DNA from 2 places in the Comamonas sp. UBA7528 genome. Region 2 is predicted to be linked to the other one. Evidence: riboswitches for the same ligand, from Rfam matches in the RefSeq annotation. Region 2 holds a riboswitch; the other holds the start of a gene.
What was found. A riboswitch is a leader RNA that binds a small molecule or an ion and turns the genes downstream of it on or off. The one in region 2 is predicted to bind glycine.
Positions count from the first base shown of each region.

Region 1: it holds a riboswitch for glycine, as region 2 does, so the genes downstream of both, B3349_RS02925 (trimeric intracellular cation channel family protein) here and gcvT (glycine cleavage system aminomethyltransferase GcvT) in region 2, are expected to answer to the same signal.

Region 1 covers NZ_DLMU01000002.1:225,480-234,450, forward strand. Annotated here, with positions in the region: gene rocF (arginase) at 1-676, shown strand, start outside; gene mnmC (bifunctional tRNA (5-methylaminomethyl-2-thiouridine)(34)-methyltransferase MnmC2/FAD-dependent 5-carboxymethylaminomethyl-2-thiouridine(34) oxidoreductase MnmC1) at 787-2,766, opposite strand; gene B3349_RS02925 (trimeric intracellular cation channel family protein) at 2,880-3,545, opposite strand; glycine riboswitch at 3,713-3,808, opposite strand; gene B3349_RS02930 (oxidative damage protection protein) at 3,964-4,242, opposite strand; gene B3349_RS02935 (sulfate ABC transporter substrate-binding protein) at 4,384-5,415, shown strand; gene B3349_RS02940 (hypothetical protein) at 5,473-5,646, shown strand; gene B3349_RS02945 (hypothetical protein) at 5,682-5,948, shown strand; gene putA (trifunctional transcriptional regulator/proline dehydrogenase/L-glutamate gamma-semialdehyde dehydrogenase) at 6,418-8,971, opposite strand, start outside.
Region 2 covers NZ_DLMU01000009.1:342,284-351,254, forward strand. Annotated here, with positions in the region: gene B3349_RS12605 (3-(methylthio)propionyl-CoA ligase) at 1-1,130, opposite strand, end outside; gene B3349_RS12610 (protein adenylyltransferase SelO) at 1,345-2,961, shown strand; partial or broken gene msrB (peptide-methionine (R)-S-oxide reductase MsrB) at 2,958-3,362, shown strand; gene B3349_RS12620 (septation protein A) at 3,732-4,322, shown strand; gene B3349_RS12625 (BolA family protein) at 4,319-4,588, shown strand; gene B3349_RS12630 (peptidylprolyl isomerase) at 4,665-5,450, shown strand; gene B3349_RS12635 (fatty acid--CoA ligase) at 5,682-7,253, opposite strand; glycine riboswitch at 7,433-7,521, shown strand; glycine riboswitch at 7,547-7,660, shown strand; gene gcvT (glycine cleavage system aminomethyltransferase GcvT) at 7,711-8,841, shown strand.

The DNA of each region.
Region 1 (8,971 bases), on a different contig from region 2:
GCAGCTGCAGGCCGGGCGCATGCCGATCATGCTGGGCGGCGACCACACATTGGCCACCGGCTCCATCAGCGCTGTGGCGCGCCACTGCCGCACCACCGGCAAGCGCCTGCGCGTGCTGTGGCTGGATGCCCATGCCGACTGCAACCTGCCCGACATCAGTCCCACCGGCAATCTGCACGGTATGCCCGTGGCCAGCCTGTGCGGCCACGGCCCGGCACCGCTGTCGGGTATGGCCGGATTCACGCCCGCGCTGCAGGGGCCAGACATCTGCCAGATCGGCCTGCGCAGCGTGGACGAGGTGGAAAAGCGCATGATCCAGCGCCTGGGGCTGGAAGTGTTCGACATGCGTGCCATCGACGAGCAGGGCATGCGTGCCGTGATGCAGCAGGCCCTGGCCGGACTGGAAGGGCCTGAAGGCGCCGATGTGCATCTGCACCTCAGTTTTGATGTGGACTTTCTGGACCCCGACATCGCTCCCGGCACCGGCACCACCGTACGCGGTGGCCCGAACTACCGCGAAGCCCAGCTGTGCATGGAAATGATTGCGGACACCGGTCGCATGGCATCGCTGGACATTGTGGAGCTCAACCCGGCGCTGGACATCCGCAACCAGACGGCCGAGCTGGTGGTGGATCTGGTGGAAAGCCTGTTCGGCAAAAGCACTTTGGTGCGCTAATGCCCGAGGACCTGCGCTGAAACGCTTTCTCCCTGTGTCCCCACACCGTGCTCTGGCAGTGCAGGTGCGCTGAAGCCGCGTGTCAGTCGGGGCGTTCTTACACCCTCTGTTCAGCCGCGCCGCTGCAGCCGCTCCGTCCCCAGGTGCAGCGCCAGCTTGGCGTCCAGCGGCAGCGGTTCGCCGTGCAGGCGTGCGGCCAGCAGTTCGCCGCAGAGGATGGACAGTGTCAGCCCGCGCGCGCCCAGGGCGGTGAGTGCCCACAGGCCCGACAGTGCGTCCTCGGTGTTCCCTGTGTTCTCTTCTGTTTTGGCCGGGTCTGCGACCGAGGCCGCAGAGGCCGCCCCGTGTGTAGTTCCTACCGGGCCCACGATCGGCAGCCGGTCGTGGCTGGCTACCCGCACCCGGCCCCAGGTGGGGCGGCAGCGGGCCTCCTGCGGGTTGAACCAGGGGGCCATGGCGGCTCCGGTGGCGGGCAGCAGCGTGGAGAGCTTGCCGTGGTTCACCGCGTGGGCGGCCGCCTGGTCGGCAGCGGAGATGGGCATTTCGGTCACGTCGCGTTCGAAGGTGGAGCCCATGACCCAGGTTTCGCCGTGCTGCGGGTCTTGCGGTTGTGGAATGTGGGTGACCAGATTGCCATTGCCGTTGACCGGGAAGGGCGGCAGGGCGCTGGCGTTGTCTGCGGTGTGCGGCCCCCAGCTGATCTGCCCGCGAATGGGCTGCAGTTGCCAATGCTGGTGGGGTGGCAGCAGTTCTGCCGTGGCGGGGCCGCAGGCCAGTATCGCCAGGTCGGCCTCGGCCAGCAGGTGGCCGTCGGCGTCCAGCGCCTGCCAGCGGCCAGCTGTGCTGCGCTGCAGGCGGGTCACCACGGCATGCGCCTGCACACGGATCTGCGGGTGCTTCAGCTGGGCGTGCACCAGCTGGGCCGGGCGCACCCAGCCCGCTTGCTGGTGCCAGCAGGCCACGGTGTCCGGCGGCAGGCCGGCCTGGGCCAACTGGGTGGCGCTGGCGGGGTGGCTCCAGTCGTCGCCCGGTCCGCCGGCCCAGCTGGCCGGCAGGCCGGTGCCGCCATCGGTGCAATGCTCCAGCACGCCGCTGTGGCCCCAGTCCGAGCCTTCCTGGCACAGGTCGCGCAGGCGCTGCAGCGTCTGGCGCACCCCGTTGCGTGACAGGCGCGAAAGCACGCTGTCATCGGGTGACACATGGGGGCAGAACAGGCCGGCGGGCAGGCCGGAGGCGCCGTCCGCCGGGCCGTCACCGGCCACCAGCACCTGCACCTGCCAGCCGCGCAGCGCCAGGCTATGGGCGGCTGCACTGCCGGCCAGGCCAGCGCCCACCACCAGGGCCGTGCCAGCCTGGGTCACCGGCGGCGGGCCGGCCTGGGCGCGCACGCGCGGTTCCCAGGCCGGGTTGAAGCGGGCCTGCAGGTTGTCGCGCTTGGGGGGCACGCCGGGCACTTTGCGCACTTCAAAGCCGCATTGCGCCAGCTGGTCGCGCACCGCACGCGCAATGGTCCAGGTGGCCAGTTGCGTGCCGCGCCGGCAGTGGCGGGCCAGGGCCTTGAGGGTGTGGGCATCCCAGATGCCGGGGTTGGTGCTGGGGCTGAAACCGTCCAGGTAGATGCTGTCGGCCACCGTGGTCTGCTGGCGCAGCATGGCCTGGGCATCGCCAATCCACAGCGTCAGCTGCACGCGGCCATCTTCAAAGCCCAGGCGGTGTACGCCCGGCAGCAGGCCGTAAAAGCGTGCGGCCAGCTGTTCGGCCAGCGGGCGCAGCAGGGGATCAGTGGGGGCAGCGCGCAGCAGGTCGTCGGCGCTGACCGGGTAGGCCTCGACCGATGTGAAATGCAGCATGCGCGGGCGCTGCGGATCGGCCTTCCAGGCCGCCCAGGTCACCAGAAAGTTCAGGCCCATGCCAAAGCCGGTTTCCAGCACGCGCCATTGCGCCTGGTCGGCCCAGGCCGCAGGCAGGCCGCAGCCTGCAAGGAATACCTGGCGCGCCTGATTCAGTCCCCCGAGTTCGCTGTGGTAGCGGTCCTCAAAACGGGGGCTGTAGGGGGTGCCATCGGGCAGCCAGGCAATCGGTTCGGACATGGGAGGCAGGGTTCAGAGGAGTAGGACGATGGTGCGGCAGCACCTGCACGGCGCAGGATCGGCCGGGCAGGGCGCGCGCCCCAGCGGCGGTACGCCGCGCCGCCGGGATCCGCTCACTCCCAGCGCTGCTGGTAGGAAAACGTGGGCAGCCGCCAGTGAAAGCGGATGGCCGCCAGCCGGAACAGCAGCCCGCCTGCAAAGCACACCAGGGTGCTGATGTTGGAGCTGACATCCAGCGCGCGCAGGCCCAGGAACAGCAGGCAGACGGCCAGGGACACGCTGGCATACAGCTCGCGGCGGAAGACCACCGGCACCTGGTTGCACAGCACGTCGCGCAGAATGCCGCCGCTGATGCCGGTAATCATACCGGCCATCACCACCACCACGCCGGGGTAACCCAGCTCCAGCGCCACGTTGCAGCCTATTAGCGAAAAGGCGATCAGGCCCATGGCATCCAGCAGCAGAAACACCTGCTTGAGGTGGATCATGTAGCGTGCCACCACCGTGGTCAGCAGGCCGGCGGAAATCACCAGGTACACATATTCGGGGTGTTGCGTCCAGCCAATGGGGTAGTGGCCCAGCACCATGTCGCGGATGGTGCCGCCACCCAGTGCCGTGACGAAGGCGATCACCACCACACCAAAGATGTCCATGTTGCGGCGGCCTGCCGCCAGTGCCCCGGACATGGCTTCGGCCGTGATGGCGATTAGGTAGATCACCAGCATGGCGGTGAGGTTGGACAGCTGGAACGATTCCAGCAGCGAAACAGATGGAAGCATGGCGGACCCATACGTGAAAAAACCAGGCATGGATGCTGTCCATGGTCTGGTGCGCCTCTCCCGCTGTCCTTTGTACCTGAGAGTTGCGTGCGCGCAGCCCGGTGCTGCGGCACTTGCCCCTTCGGTGAGCCGGGCCGGGTGGGCACGGGCTGCTCTCCAGTTGGCGAATCTTTGCTGCGGTACGTCGGCCTGAGCGATTATGGGAGTTTGCGCCTTCGGCGGAGGCCGGCTGTACAGCCGCCTCGCTCTCCCGCAGAAAGCGGCGATTCTAGGCGCTTTTGTACAGCGCAGAGGCCGCAGGGGCGTTGGTGCGGGGGAAGCTGCTTGCGGGTGCGGCGGGCAAAAGAAAGCCCCAGGGCCTGGAGCGCTGGGGCGGGTCTTCACGCGGTGCCCTCAGCACCGCGTGCGCAAGCGGCAATTACTGCGCGCTGGGGGGCGGCACAAAGCCGGCTGCGGCGTCGGCGCCAGCACCGAAGAAATGGTTTTCCATCTGGCGGGCCAGGTACTGGCGAGCGCGGGCATCGGCCAGGTTCAGGCGGTTTTCGTTGACCAGCATGGTCTGGTGCTTGAGCCAGTCGGCCCAGGCTTGCTTGCTCACGCTTTCGAAAATGCGCTTGCCCAGCTCGCCGGGGTAGGGCGGAAAGTCCAGGCCTTCAGCGTCTTGGCCGAGCTTGATGCAGTGAACGGTACGTGCCATGGGGGAAATCCTGTCTACGGATGTTTTGGTAATAACAAACTGAAATCTTATTTGTTTCAGTTTTGAGGGCGGCATTCCAGAATGCACAGCAACGGAGCGAGAAGCCGTTTGACAACGCAACCAGAATCACCGAGACCCTCAATGACAAATCGCCGCCACTTTATCAAGTTTCCCCTGCTTGCCAGCCTTTTGACCGGCTTGACCCTCGGCGCTCTGCCGGCTCTCCCCGCTCTGGCCCAGCAGCAGGTGACCCTGCTGAATGTCTCCTATGACCCGACGCGCGAACTGTACGTGCAATACAACCAGGCCTTCGCCAAGTACTGGAAGGCCAAGGCCGGCCAGGATGTGACGATCAAGCAGTCGCACGGCGGCTCGGGCAAGCAGGCCCGCTCGGTGATCGACGGCCTGGATGCCGACGTGGTGACGCTGGGCCTGGCTCCGGACGTGGACGCGCTGGTCAAGAACGGCGGCCTGGTGGCGGCCGACTGGCAAAAGCGCCTGCCGCACAACTCGGCGCCTTACACCTCGACCATCATCTTCCTGGTCAAAAAGGGCAATCCTAAGGGCATCAAGGACTGGGATGACCTGGTCAAGCCCGGCGTGTCGGTGATCACCCCCAACCCCAAGACTTCGGCAGGTGCCCAGTGGAACTACCTGGCGGCCTGGGAATACGGTAAGCGCAAGTTCGGCGGCGAAGCCGGTGCCAAGGACTACGTGAAGAAGGTCTACGGCAACGTGCCTGTGCTGGACACCGGCGCGCGCGGCTCCACCATCACCTTTGCCCAGCGCAATGTGGGCGATGTGCTGCTGGCCTGGGAAAACGAAGCCTTCCTGGTGCTCAAGGAGTTCGGTGCCGAGAAGTTCCAGATCGTGGTGCCCTCCGTCAGCATCGTGGCCGAACCCACCGTCTCCGTGGTGGACAAGAACGCCGACAAGAAAGGCACCCGTGCCGTGGCCGAGGAATACCTGAAGTACCTGTACTCGGACGAAGGCCAGGACATCGCCGGTAAGAACTACTACCGCCCCACCTCGGAAAAGGCCCGCGCCAAGTACGCGGCCCAGTTCCCCAAGCTGGATCTGTTCACCATCGACCAGGCCTTCGGTGGCTGGTCCAATGCCGGCAAGCATTTTGTGGATGGCGGCAGCTTCGACCAGATCTACACCAAGAAGTAAGCAGAACGTTGCGGGGTGGCGCACGTCACCCCGCAGCACCCAACCAAGGAGCATGTCATGCAAGCACAGCCTGCCCACCAGCCTTATTTGAAGAGCCATCTCGCACCGCTCGGCAAGGCGCCGCAGGAGCAGGTGCGCCAGTTGTTGCTGGTCACCGCCCGGCAGTGGGGCGTGCGTGCCATGGCACAGCAGGCAGCCGCAGTGGCGCGGCCTTGCTGGCAGGCAGGCTGAGCCTGCCGCGCTCACACCACGTTCGTAGGGGTTTGATGCCTTGTTCTTCCGAAAGGAAGGCAAGGCTTTTTTACATCGTGGCTGTAGACGGGCGGTCGCACAGGCATTTTGTGTGCGCCTTCTATTGCACTGCAGCAGATTTTGGTGGGGCAGAAAGCGTGCAGCGCGGGAAACACCTTGCAGCACGCGGTTCGGTAAACGAAAAAATCCGAACCGGAGCGCGGCATATGCGTGAAAACGGCGTGCCAAAAAATAAAGCCTGCAGCGCAAACTGCAGGCTTTTAAAAAAAGAAACTGATTGAAGTTGAACTCGCTTTGAATAAGCTTGGTGATGGCCATCCAAGCTTGTTCTCGCAAAGGTTCCAAACCGCAGGGCCTGCACGGTCTACCAATCGGACTCTCCCCCCTCTCGGAATCCCATGAATATTGCACACTGCGATTTGGAGCCTGAATATTAACCGATTTTTCCCGATAGGTTTTCTGTATGTCAGGGTAATGAAAAGTCTCTGATGAAAAGCAACAAACCGTGCTGCGTTAAGCCAATCGTCAGTTTGGCGTGAGCGCGGTGTGCAATATGCGCGGGCGTCAACTCCGGCAGGTAAAACCTGCCGGCGCATTATCGGCGCCGCCTGGGCGGGCAGCGTCTGTGTGCAGGCTTGCCATGTCGGCGTCACGTGTTCTGTGGCGGGGTGCCCAGCTCCTTCGCCTTCTGCCGCCTTCCCGGGCCGAGGGCGGTGGTGGTAGAGGGGGAAGGAGAGGCGGTTGGCGGCTTTACGCCATGGTCATCAGGCTGGCATTGCCGCCGGCGGCGGCGGTGTTCACACTGACGGCGCGCTCCAGCAGCAGGCGTTCCAGCGGGACCGGTGCCGTGGCGTCGGCCAAGTGGCAGCAGCCTACCAGCGGGCCGCTGCGCTGGGCCAGGGCCTGCAGCAGGCTTTGCAGGCTGGCATGGCTGCCTGCGTGCAGGACCACATCCACTTCGGTCTGGGCCAGGGCACCGTCGGCCACCAGTTGCACGCGGGTCTGCACGGCTTCCGGCAAGCGGCTGTGCAGCAGCGCATGCTGGCTGCTCCACAGTGCCTGGCTGCCCACGGCCATCACCGCGGCCAGCTGGCGCAGCAGGGTGATGTCGCTGTCGGCCTGGCACAGCACCTGGGCACGTGGCAGCAACTGGTAGGTGTTGCGCTCCCCGGTGGGGCCGGGCAGGGCATAGCGCAGGCCTGCGGGGGATTGGGCGGGCAGTTCCTGGCCGTAGGCATGCACGGCTTCCATTGCAGGCTGCAATGCCGCCCAGCGGGACAGGGCGTGCAGGGCTTCGGGTTGCTGGACGCTGCCGATCGCCGGGCCGCAGGCACGCTCCAACAGCGGACGCAGGCGGCCGGGATGACGGGCCAGCAGGCGCAGCAGGTACAGCGGGCCGCCGGCCTTGGGGCCCGTGCCCGACAGGCCTTCGCCGCCAAAAGGTTGCACGCCCACCACAGCCCCCACCATATTGCGATTCACATACAGATTGCCCGCATGGGCGCGCGCCAGCACGGCGTCCACGGTTTCGTCGATGCGGGTGTGCAGTCCCTGGGTGAGGCCGTAGCCGGTGGCAGCGATCTGGTCCAGCAACTGGGGCAGCCGGTCACGGCGGTAGCGCAGCACATGCAGCACGGGGCCGAAGACTTCGCGCTGCAGCTCGCTGATGGCGTCGATCTCGATCAATGTGGGCGCCACAAACGTACCGTTGCCATCCACTGCTGGCGGCAGCAGGGCCTGTGTGGTGCGGTGGCCCTTGGCCTGCATGGCCGCAATATGCTGGCGGATGCCGGCCTGCGCTTCGGCGTCGATCACCGGCCCCACATCGGTGGACAGGGCGGCGGGGTTGCCGCTGGCCAGCTCCTGCATGGCGCCGCGCAGCATCTCCAGCACGCGGGGGGCGGCGTCTTCCTGCACGCACAGCACGCGCAGGGCCGAACAGCGCTGACCGGCGCTGTCAAATGCGCTGCTCAATACATCGCCCACCACCTGTTCGACCAGCGCGGAGGAGTCCACGATCATGGCGTTCTGGCCGCCGGTTTCGGCGATCAGCACCACCGGCTGGCCGTCCGGGCGCAGGCGCTGGGCCACACTGCGCTGCAACAGGCGTGCCACGTCGGTGGAGCCGGTGAACAGCACGCCTTGCACGCGGGCATCGGCCACCAGGGCGGCCCCCACGGTCTCGCCCGCACCGGGCAGCAGTTGCAGTGCCGGTGCCGGGATGCCGGATTGCCGCATCAGCTGCGTGGCCAGGTGGGCAACCAGTGGCGTCTGCTCGGCCGGCTTGGCCAGCACGGTGTTGCCAGCGGCCAGGGCTGCGGCAATCTGGCCGGTGAAGATGGCCAGCGGGAAGTTCCAGGGGCTGATGCACACCACCGGGCCCAGGGGGATGTGGGTGGCATTGGAAAAATCACGCTGGACCTGGGCGGCGTAGTAGCGCAGAAAGTCCACGGCTTCGCGCACTTCGGCCACGGCATTGGCGGAGGTCTTGCCGGCCTCGCGCTGCAGCAGGGCGATGAACTGGGGCAGTTGCGCCTCGTAGGCGTCGGCACAGGCCGCCAGCAGGCGGGCGCGTTCGGTGGTGGCGGTGCGGGCCCAGTCGGCAGCGGCAGCCTGTGCGGCCTGCAGCGCCTGTTCCACTTCCGCCAGCGTGGCATCGCGCACCGTACCCAGCGGGTCGCTGTGGTCGGCGGGGTTGCGCACCGCCACGGGCGGTGCCAGGGGGCTTGCTTCGGTGGGCGACGCTGTGCCGGCATCCGGGGCCAGCAGCGGCTGGGCATGCCAGCTGGCACCCAGTGCCTGTTCCATGGCCGTTTGCAGCTGGGACAACACAGTGTCGCTGCTCAGGTCCAGCCCTTGCGAATTGGCGCGTTGCGGGCCATAGAGCTGGCCGGGCAGGGGGATGCGCGGGTGGCGTGCTGCCACGGTGCCTTCGTGGATGGCGGACTGGTCCACGACGGTGACAGGGGATACTGCCAGCTCATGCAGGGACAGCAGCGGGTCGGCAATGCGATGCACGAACGAGCTGTTGGCGCCGTTTTCCAGCAGGCGGCGCACCAGGTAAGCCAGCAGCGTTTCGTGCGTGCCGACCGGGGCGTAGATGCGGCAGGGGCGGCCCAGCGGTCCCACCACCTGTTCGTACAGCGATTCGCCCATGCCGTGCAGGCACTGGAATTCATACTGGCCGCGCTGGTAGCTGGCGGGTTCGGCCATCTGGTAGATGCTGGCCAGGGTTTGGGCGTTGTGGGTGGCGAACTGAGGGTAAACCGCGTCTGGCGCGGCCAGCAGCTTGCGTGCGCAGGCC
Region 2 (8,971 bases):
TTGCCCTCGCTGTCCACAATGCGCATGTCCACGCCGTAGATGGGCCGGCCCTGCTTCTGCAGAATCTTGCGCTGCTGCTCCTTGGGCAGCGCCAGGTGCTTGTTCTTGAGCGTGCCCAGCGTGCCCAGCGGGCTCATCTCGGTCATGCCCCAGGCGTGCAGCACGCGCACGCCATAGGTGTCCTCGAAGGTGTCGATCATGGCCGGCGGGCAGGCCGATCCGCCGATCACCGTGCGGTTGAGGTGGCTGAACTTCAGGCCGCCCTGCTGCATATGGGTCAGCAGCATCTGCCACACCGTGGGCACGCCGGCGGCAAAGGTCACGCCCTCGGCCTCGATCAGCTCGTACAGCGACTTGCCATCCAGCGCCGGGCCGGGGAAGACCACCTTGGCGCCGGTCAGCGCCGCCGAATACGGCAGGCCCCAGGCATTGACGTGGAACATGGGCACCACGGGCAGCACGGCATCGCGCGCCGACAGGCTCATCACATCGGGCAGCGCCGCGCCGTAGGCGTGCAGCACGCTGGAGCGGTGGCTGTACAGCACCGCCTTGGGGTTGCCGGTGGTGCCGCTGGTGTAGCACATGCTGGAGGCGGTGTTCTCGTCCAGCTGGGGCCAGCGGTAGTGCTTGGACTGGCCGGCAATCCAGGCCTCGTAGCTGACCAGACCGGGAATGCCGGTGTCGGCCGGCAGCTTGTCGGCATCGCACAGCGCCACCCACTGGCGCACCGTGGGGCACTTGGCGTGCACCGCCTGGATCAGCGGCAGGAAGGTGGTGTCAAAGCACAGCACCTGGTCTTCGGCGTGGTTGACGATCCAGGCAATCTGCTCGGGGTGCAGGCGCGGGTTGATGGTGTGCAGCACCCGGCCCGAGCCGCTGACGCCGTAGTACATCTCCATGTGGCGGTAGCCGTTCCAGGCCAGCGAGGCCACGCGGTCGCCGTGGGCCAGCTTCAGGCCGTCCAGCGCATTGGCCAGCTGCTTGGCGCGGGCCGTCAGGTCGCGGTAGGTGTAGCGGTGGATGTCGCCTTCCACGCGGCGCGAGACGATTTCGGCATCGCCGTGGAAGCGGTTGGCAAATTCAATCAGCGACGAAATCAGCAGCTGCTGATCCTGCATCAAACCTTGCATACGGGGTCTACTCCTTGGATCCGGTCGGTGCCGGTGGTTTTGTTCTGGGCTCGCTGCACATGGTAGCCCAGGGCCGTTTGGGCGACTTTCCGTGCTTTCCAGCATGCCAGCCTGACACCTGGGTGACGCACGGCGCCGCGCGGCTGTGCACCAGCGCGCGCGCCGCTTGTCCCGCCGGCTGCAAGGGCAAGCGCCTGGGCCAACAATAAGCCGCATGCATGCACCAGCTTCCGCCCCTTCCGGCGCACCCGCCACCTCCGCTGCAGCCACGGCCTGGCAACCCACCTGGAACCCCCACGGCTTTGCCATCCTGGGCCCGGCTTTTCTGACCCGGCTCGACCCCACGCCCCTGCCCACACCCCAGCTGCTGGCCCACAGCCCCGACCTGGCCGCCGAGCTGGGCATCCCGGCCGGCTGGTGGCACACCGAACAGGCCGCCCAGGTGCTGACCGGCAACCGCCTGCTGCCCGGCAGCCAGCCCTATGCCACCGTCTACAGCGGCCACCAGTTCGGCGTATGGGCCGGCCAGCTGGGCGACGGCCGCGCCATCGTGCTGGGGGAGGTGCAGGGGGAAGTGCAGGGTCACGCACTGAACGAAACCGCCGCAAGCACCGACACAGGCGTAGCAGGCGCTGCCGCCCCCGCCATTCCGGGCTGGGAACTGCAACTCAAGGGCGCGGGCCGCACGCCGTATTCGCGCCGGGGCGACGGGCGGGCCGTGCTCCGCTCGTCCATCCGCGAATTTCTGTGCAGCGAAGCCATGCACGCCCTGGGCATCCCCACCACGCGCGCGCTCAGCCTGACCGGCAGCCCGGCCTCCATCTACCGTGAAGAGGTGGAGACCGCCGCCGTGGTCTGCCGCGTCGCGCCCAGCTTCATCCGCTTCGGCCACTTCGAACACTTTGCCGCACGCGGCCAGGAAGCCGAGCTGCGCCAGCTGGCCGATTACGTGATCGACCGCTACTACCCCGCCTGCCGCACCGCGCCCGGCAACCCCTACGCCGCCCTGCTGCGCACCGTGGCCGAGCGCACGGCCGAGATGCTGGCCCACTGGCAGGCCGTGGGCTTTTGCCACGGCGTGATGAACACCGACAACATGTCCATCCTGGGCCTGACGATCGACTACGGCCCGTTCCAGTTTCTGGACGGGTTCGACCCCGACCACATCTGCAACCACAGCGACACCCAGGGCCGCTACGCCTTCCGCCAGCAGCCGCAGGTGGCGTACTGGAACCTGTTCTGCCTGGGCCAGGCCCTTCACCCGCTGATCGGGGAAGAAGACACCACCGTCGCCGCCATCGAGGCCTACCGCCCGCACTTCTCCGCCGCCTTTGCCGCGCTGATGCGCCGCAAGCTGGGCCTGCCGCCCCTGGCGCAGACCGGCACCGCCGCCGCCACGCCCGAAGAGGCCGACCCCGCTACGCCCGTGGTGGGCCAGCTGCTGCAGCTACTGGCCGCGGAAAAAGTAGACTACCCCATCTTCTGGCGCCGCTTGTCCGACGCGGCCGCAACCGGGCAGTACGATGCGGTGCAGGATCTGTTTGTGGACGGCGCGGCCTGGCAGCGCTGGCTGCCCTCCTACCAGGCACTGCTCGCGGCTTCCGGCGGCGCGCCGGATGCCGCGGCCATGCAGCGGGCCAACCCCCGTTTTGTGCTGCGCAACCACCTGGGCGAAACCGCCATCCGCGCCGCCCAGGCCGGTGACACCGGCGTGCTGCAACAATTGCAGGCCGTGCTGGCCGCACCGTACGACGCCCACCCGACGCACAATGACTGGGCCGGCTTCCCGCCCGACTGGGCTTCCTCCATCTCCATCAGTTGCTCCTCATGACCTATCCCATCCAGAAGACCAGCGCCGAGTGGCAGGCCCTGCTGCAGTCCAAGAACGCCGAACCGGTGGCCTTCGAAGTCACCCGCCACGCCGCCACCGAACGCGCCTTTACCGGCAAATACGAGCAGTACTGGGCCGATGGCAGCTACCACTGCGTCTGCTGCGGCGCCAAGCTGTTCGACTCCGACACCAAGTTCGACGCCGGCTGCGGCTGGCCCAGCTTCTGGAAGGCCGTGCCCGGCGCCATCACCGAGATCGTGGACCGCAGCCACGGCATGGTGCGCACCGAAACCGTCTGCAGCCGCTGCGGCGCCCACCTGGGCCATGTGTTTGAAGACGGCCCGCTGCCCACCGGCCTGCGCTACTGCATGAACTCCGCCTCGCTGGACTTCCTGGGCGACGCCCCGCCGCCCAGCCCCACCGGCGTGGTCGACAACGGCAGCCAGGCGCCGGGCGAGGTGGCCGCCCCCACCTCGCCCGACGACACGCCCAGCCGCACCGACGGCGGCCACCGCCAGGCCCAGGGCGGCCACAGCTAGGCGCGCCGCCAGCGCCCCCCCGCATGCCGCCGGCAGGCCCGCCCGCCAGGGCGACCGGGGGGCATGGGGCACCGCCGGGCCCTGCGGCAGCCACGGCGGCAGGCCGCCCGTGGCCCCGGCCGTCCATCCGGAACCTGCCGCCCCGGCAGCAACCCTTGTCTGCGGGGTTTTTCGGATATGGCATGCTGCGCTCTTTCGCACCCGGCCCGCAGTGGCTGTCCGCACCGTTACATGAAATTTCTGCTCGATTTCTTCCCCATCATCCTGTTCTTTGTGGCCTACAAGGTCTGGGGTATCTACACCGCCACGGCGGTGGCCATCATCGCCACCGTGCTGCAGATCGGCTATCTGCGCTACAAGACCGGCAAGGTGGAACCCATGCAATGGGTCAGCCTGGGCGTGATCGTGCTGTTCGGCGGCGCCACGCTGCTCGCGCACGACGAGAATTTCATCAAGTGGAAGCCCACCGTGCTGTACTGGCTGATGGGTGGCGCCCTGCTGGTGGGCCAGCTGTTCTTCAAGAAGAACCTGCTCAAAAGCCTGATGGGCGCCCAGATGCAGCTGCCCGAAGCGGCCTGGCGCACCATGAACTGGAGCTGGACCGGCTTCTTCGCCGTCATGGGCGTGCTCAACCTGTGGGTGGCCTACAACTTCGACACCGACACCTGGGTCAACTTCAAGCTGTTTGGCGGCATGGGGCTGATGCTGGTGTTCGTGCTGGCCCAGGCCGTGTACCTGAGCCGCCACATGAAGGAAGCCGGCGGCGACGACGCGGCCCTGCCCGGCGCCGATGCCCAGCAGACCCAGGACCGCCAGCCATGAGCGCCCAGCCCATCACCGCAGCCGCCCTCGAAGCGCGGCTGCGCGAAGTGCTGTCCCCGACGCAGCTGGAAGTGATCGACGAAAGCCACCAGCACGCCGGTCACGCCGGCGCCAACGGCACCGGCTTTGGCACCCATTTCCGGGTGCGCGTGGCCAGCCCGCTGTTTGACGGCAAACCGCGCGTGGCACGCCATAGGCTTGTGTATGATTCCCTGCAAGATTTCATCGACCAGGGCCTGCATGCCCTGGCGATCGAAGTGTTGTAAGCGCCAGCAACCCTCTGTTCAAGTCCCGCTGCACTGCTGGCCGGTGGGCTCACCTATTTTCCTTTTTGGATCCCGCATGAAAAAACAGCTCTTGTCCAGCCTTGTGGCAGCCGCCCTGTTGGGCACGATGGCCTTCTCGGCAACCGCCCAGAACCTGGCCATCGTCAACGGCAAGCCTGTGCCCAAGGCGCGCGCAGACGTTCTGAAGCAACAGCTGGAGCGCTCCGGCCGCCCCGTGCCGGCAGAAATGGATGAGCAGATCAAGGAAGAAGTGATCGCCCGCGAAATCTTCCTGCAGGAAGCCGGCCGCCGCGGCCTGGCTGCTTCGCCCGAATACCGCCAGCAGATGGAACTGGCCCGCGAGACCATTCTGATCCGCGAACTGTTCGCCGACTTCCAGAAGAAGAACCCCGTCACCGACGCCGAAATCAAGGCCGAATACGACAAGTTCGCCGCTGCCAACGAAGGCAAGGAATACCACGCAGCCCACATCCTGGTGGACTCCGAAGACCGCGCCAAGGCCATCATTGCCGAAGTGAACGGCGGCAAGAAGTTCGAAGACATCGCCAAGAAGGAATCCAAGGATCCCGGATCCGGCGCCCAAGGCGGCGACCTGGGCTGGGCCAACCCCGGCAACTACGTGCCCGAATTCAGCGAAGCCATGCTCAAGCTGAACAAGGGTGAAATGACCAGCGCCCCGGTCAAGAGCCAGTTCGGCTGGCACGTGATCCGCGTGATCGAAACCCGCCAGGCCCAGCTGCCTGCGCTGGACGACGTCAAGCCCCAGATCGCCCAGCAACTGGAACAGCAAAAGCTGATGCAGTTCCAGGACGGTCTGCGCGCCAAGGCCAAGGTGCAGTAAGCACCCGGCACGGTGCCGCTGGCCAGCACCTGCGCCCCCAAAACGCGGCTTCGGCCGCGTTTTTTATGGGCGCCCGCAGCGCATGCGACGCCGGCAACCGCCCGGCGGCCCGGCCTGCTCTCCTTTTAGAAACAGGCAAGCCCCTGCCCGCGCCGCCATCGGCGGCAGACAGGGGCTTGCCCGGCAGGTGTGACCGGGGGCTCAGCCCTTCGGCCTCAGACCCTCACTCTCTCAGGCTGCGCACAGATCCGCCTGGCGCAGCAGATGCTTCTGGATCTTGCCGCTGGTGGTCTTGGGCAGGCTGTCGACAAAGTGGTAGCTGCGCGGGCGCTTGTAGCTGGCCAGGCGGTCCCCCTGCATCAAAAACGCATCCAGCACCGCGGCCGTGACCACCGTTCCCGGCTTGGCGACCACATAGGCCGCCACCACCTGGCCCCAGCGCGCGTCCTTCTCGCCCACCACAGCCGCTTCCAGCACCTCGGCGTGCCCCACCAGGGCGTCCTCCACCTCGCGCGGGTAGACGTTCTCCGCCCCCGAATTGATCATGTAGTCGATGCGGTCGCGGATCCACAGATAGCCATCGGCGTCCAGGTGCCCCAGATCGCCGGTGTGGTACCAGCCATGGGCCAGCGCCTTGGCGTTGGCCTCCGGGCGATTCAGGTAGCCGGCCATCATGCAGGGGCCGCGCACCAGGATCTCGCCCACCTCGCCCACCGCGCAGGCATCGGCCGGGTCGGTGGCGGCGCCGTCTTCGCGCACCCGCGCCACCCGCAGATCGTGGTTCAGCGACGGCAGGCCGGCCGAACCGGCATGGCTGAGCTGCTCATGCGGGTACAGCACCGACATGCACGGCCCCATTTCGGTGGTGCCGAAGACCTGCACCAGGCCCGAGCCCACCTGGCGCGTCCACTCGCGGATCAGGTGCGGCGCCATCGAGGCCCCGCCGTACTCCACCAGCCGCAGCGACGACAGATCGCGCTGCCCCAGGGTGGCGTCGTTCAGCAGCATGGTGACCATGGTCGGCGCGGCAAAGAAGAAGGTGACTTTTTCCGCCTCCACCAGGCGCAGCGCATCGGCGGCATCGAAGCGGCGCTGCAGCACCAGGGTGCCCCCCACCTGCAGGCGCGGCAAAAAGCTGGTGTGCAGCTCGGCCGTGTGGTTCAGCGGGGCCACCGACAGGCCCACATCCTCACGGCGGAACTGCATCACCTGGTGCATCATGGCGTTGTGCGCCAGCTTGCTGCGGTGGGTGTGCAGCACACCTTTGGGGCGGCCGGTGGTGCCGCTGGTGTACATCAGGATGCAGGGCGCATCCTCGTCCACCCGCACGTCCACCGCCGTGGCGGGCTGGCCGGCCGCCAGCGCGGCCAGCTGCGCGGTGGCACAGGCCGGCGCGGCGCCCGGGTCGGCGTGGATCCAGTGCTGCACCTGGGGCACCAGCAGCTTGGCCCTTTCGACCACAGCAGCGCCCTCATCCTCGAACACCAGCGCCTTGGCGCTGCCGTCCTGCAGGATGAACGCCAGCTCCTGCGCCGCCAGCCGGTAGTTGATGGGATTGAAGATGGCGCCCAGGCGCGCGGTCGCCAGCAAGGTGAACACAAAGGCCGGCGTGTTGTACAGAAAGGCGGCCACCACATCGCCCTGGCCTATGCCCAGCTGCTGCAGACCATGGGCGTGGCGGTTCACCTCGGCATCCAGCTCGGCATAGGTCCAGGCGCGGCGGCCCTGCGCGTCCGACACCACCAGCGCCTCCTTGCGCGGCAGATAGCGCGCCGGCCAGGCCAGCGTATCGCCCAGGGTCAGCGCCGCACGCGGTGCCGGGACAGGGGCTGCGCCCGCGGGGGAAAACTGTGTGTCGACCAACTTCGTCTCCTTGAATCCATCGAAATTGGTACACGAGTATAGGGAGCGCATCAGATCGTTTGCATCTATGCATATGCATCGGGGTAGGCACCGCCCATCGGCCCGGATATACTGCGCGGATTCGTCAGGAGAGCGCGCCCGGCCAGCAGGCCCAGCGGCGCCGCCGAAGGCGCAGGGGCAACCCCGAACGCTCAGGCAAAAGGACTGGCAGCCGCCCGCCGCATCGACCGCGGGCGTACCTTGTTGGAGAGAGGCGCGGGTGCCGGCACCCCGTCCACCGAAGGAGCAAGCCCCACGCCTGGAAGGTGCGGGTGAATCTCTCAGGTAAAGCGGACAACAGGGCAAAGCGCAGGCGGCGCAGGCCGCCGGCATTTCTTTTGCTTTGCTCTGCGACACCATGACCGCTGACACCACCGACCTGCTGACCACCCCGCTGTACGCCCTGCACCTGGAGCTGGGGGCACGCATGGTTCCCTTTGCCGGCTACGCCATGCCGGTGCAATACCCCAGCGGCCTGATGGCCGAACACCGCCACACCCGCGACGCCGCCGGCCTGTTCGACGTCTCCCACATGGGCCAGCTGCGCCTGGTGGGCCCCGACGCCGCCGCCGCACTGGAAACCCTGCTGCCCGTCGACGTACAGGGCCTGGGCCTGCACAAGCAGCGCTACGGCCTGCTGCTCAACGCCCAGGGCGGCATCCTGGACGACCTGATGTTCGTCAACCGCGGCGAGGACCTGTTCCTCATCGTCAACGGCGCCTGCAAGGTGGCCGACATCGCCCACATCCAGCAGCACATCGGCAGCCGCTGCCAGGTCATCCCCATGCCCGAACAGGCCCTGCTGGCCCTGCAAGGCCCGCAGGCCGCTGCGGCCCTGGGCCGCCTGGCCCCCGAAGTGCTGGGTCTGGTGTTCATGACCGGCATGGCGGTGCAGATCGACGGCATTGCCTGCTACGTCACGCGCAGCGGCTACACCGGCGAAGACGGCTTTGAAATCTCCGTGCCGGGCACCCAGGCCGAAGCCCTGGCCCGCAAGCTGCTGGCCCAGCCCGAGGTGGAACCCGTCGGCCTGGGCGCACGCAATTCGCTGCGCCTGGAAGCCGGCCTGTGCCTGTACGGCAACGACATGGACGACAAGACCACGCCGGTGGAAGCCGCCCTCACCTGGGCCATCCAGAAGGTGCGCCGCACCGGCGGCGCCCGCGCGGGCGGCTTTCTGGGCGCCGACACCGTGCTGGCCCAGCTGGACAACCCGGCGCTGGTGCAGCGCAAGCGCGTGGGCCTGATCGCCACCGAGCGCGTGCCGGTGCGCGAGCCCGCCGTGCTGGAGAACATGGACGGCCAGCAGGTCGGCTACATCACCAGCGGCCTGCTCAGCCCCAGCCTGAACCAGCCCGTGGCCCTGGGCTATGTGCAGCCCGACTACACCGCCGAAGGCACGGAACTGTTCGCCATGGTGCGCGGCAAGCCGGTGCCCATGAAGGTGTCGGCCACCCCGTTCGTCCCCGCGCGCTACCACCGCGGCTGAACGGCCCTGCCGGACTCCCGCACCACAAAAAAGGCACAGCCAACCCCTGGTGCCGGTGCGCGGGCCGCTACAGTGCTGCCAGACCTGTCCCAAACACTGCGTGCACCGCCTGCACCAGCCCCTTTTTCAG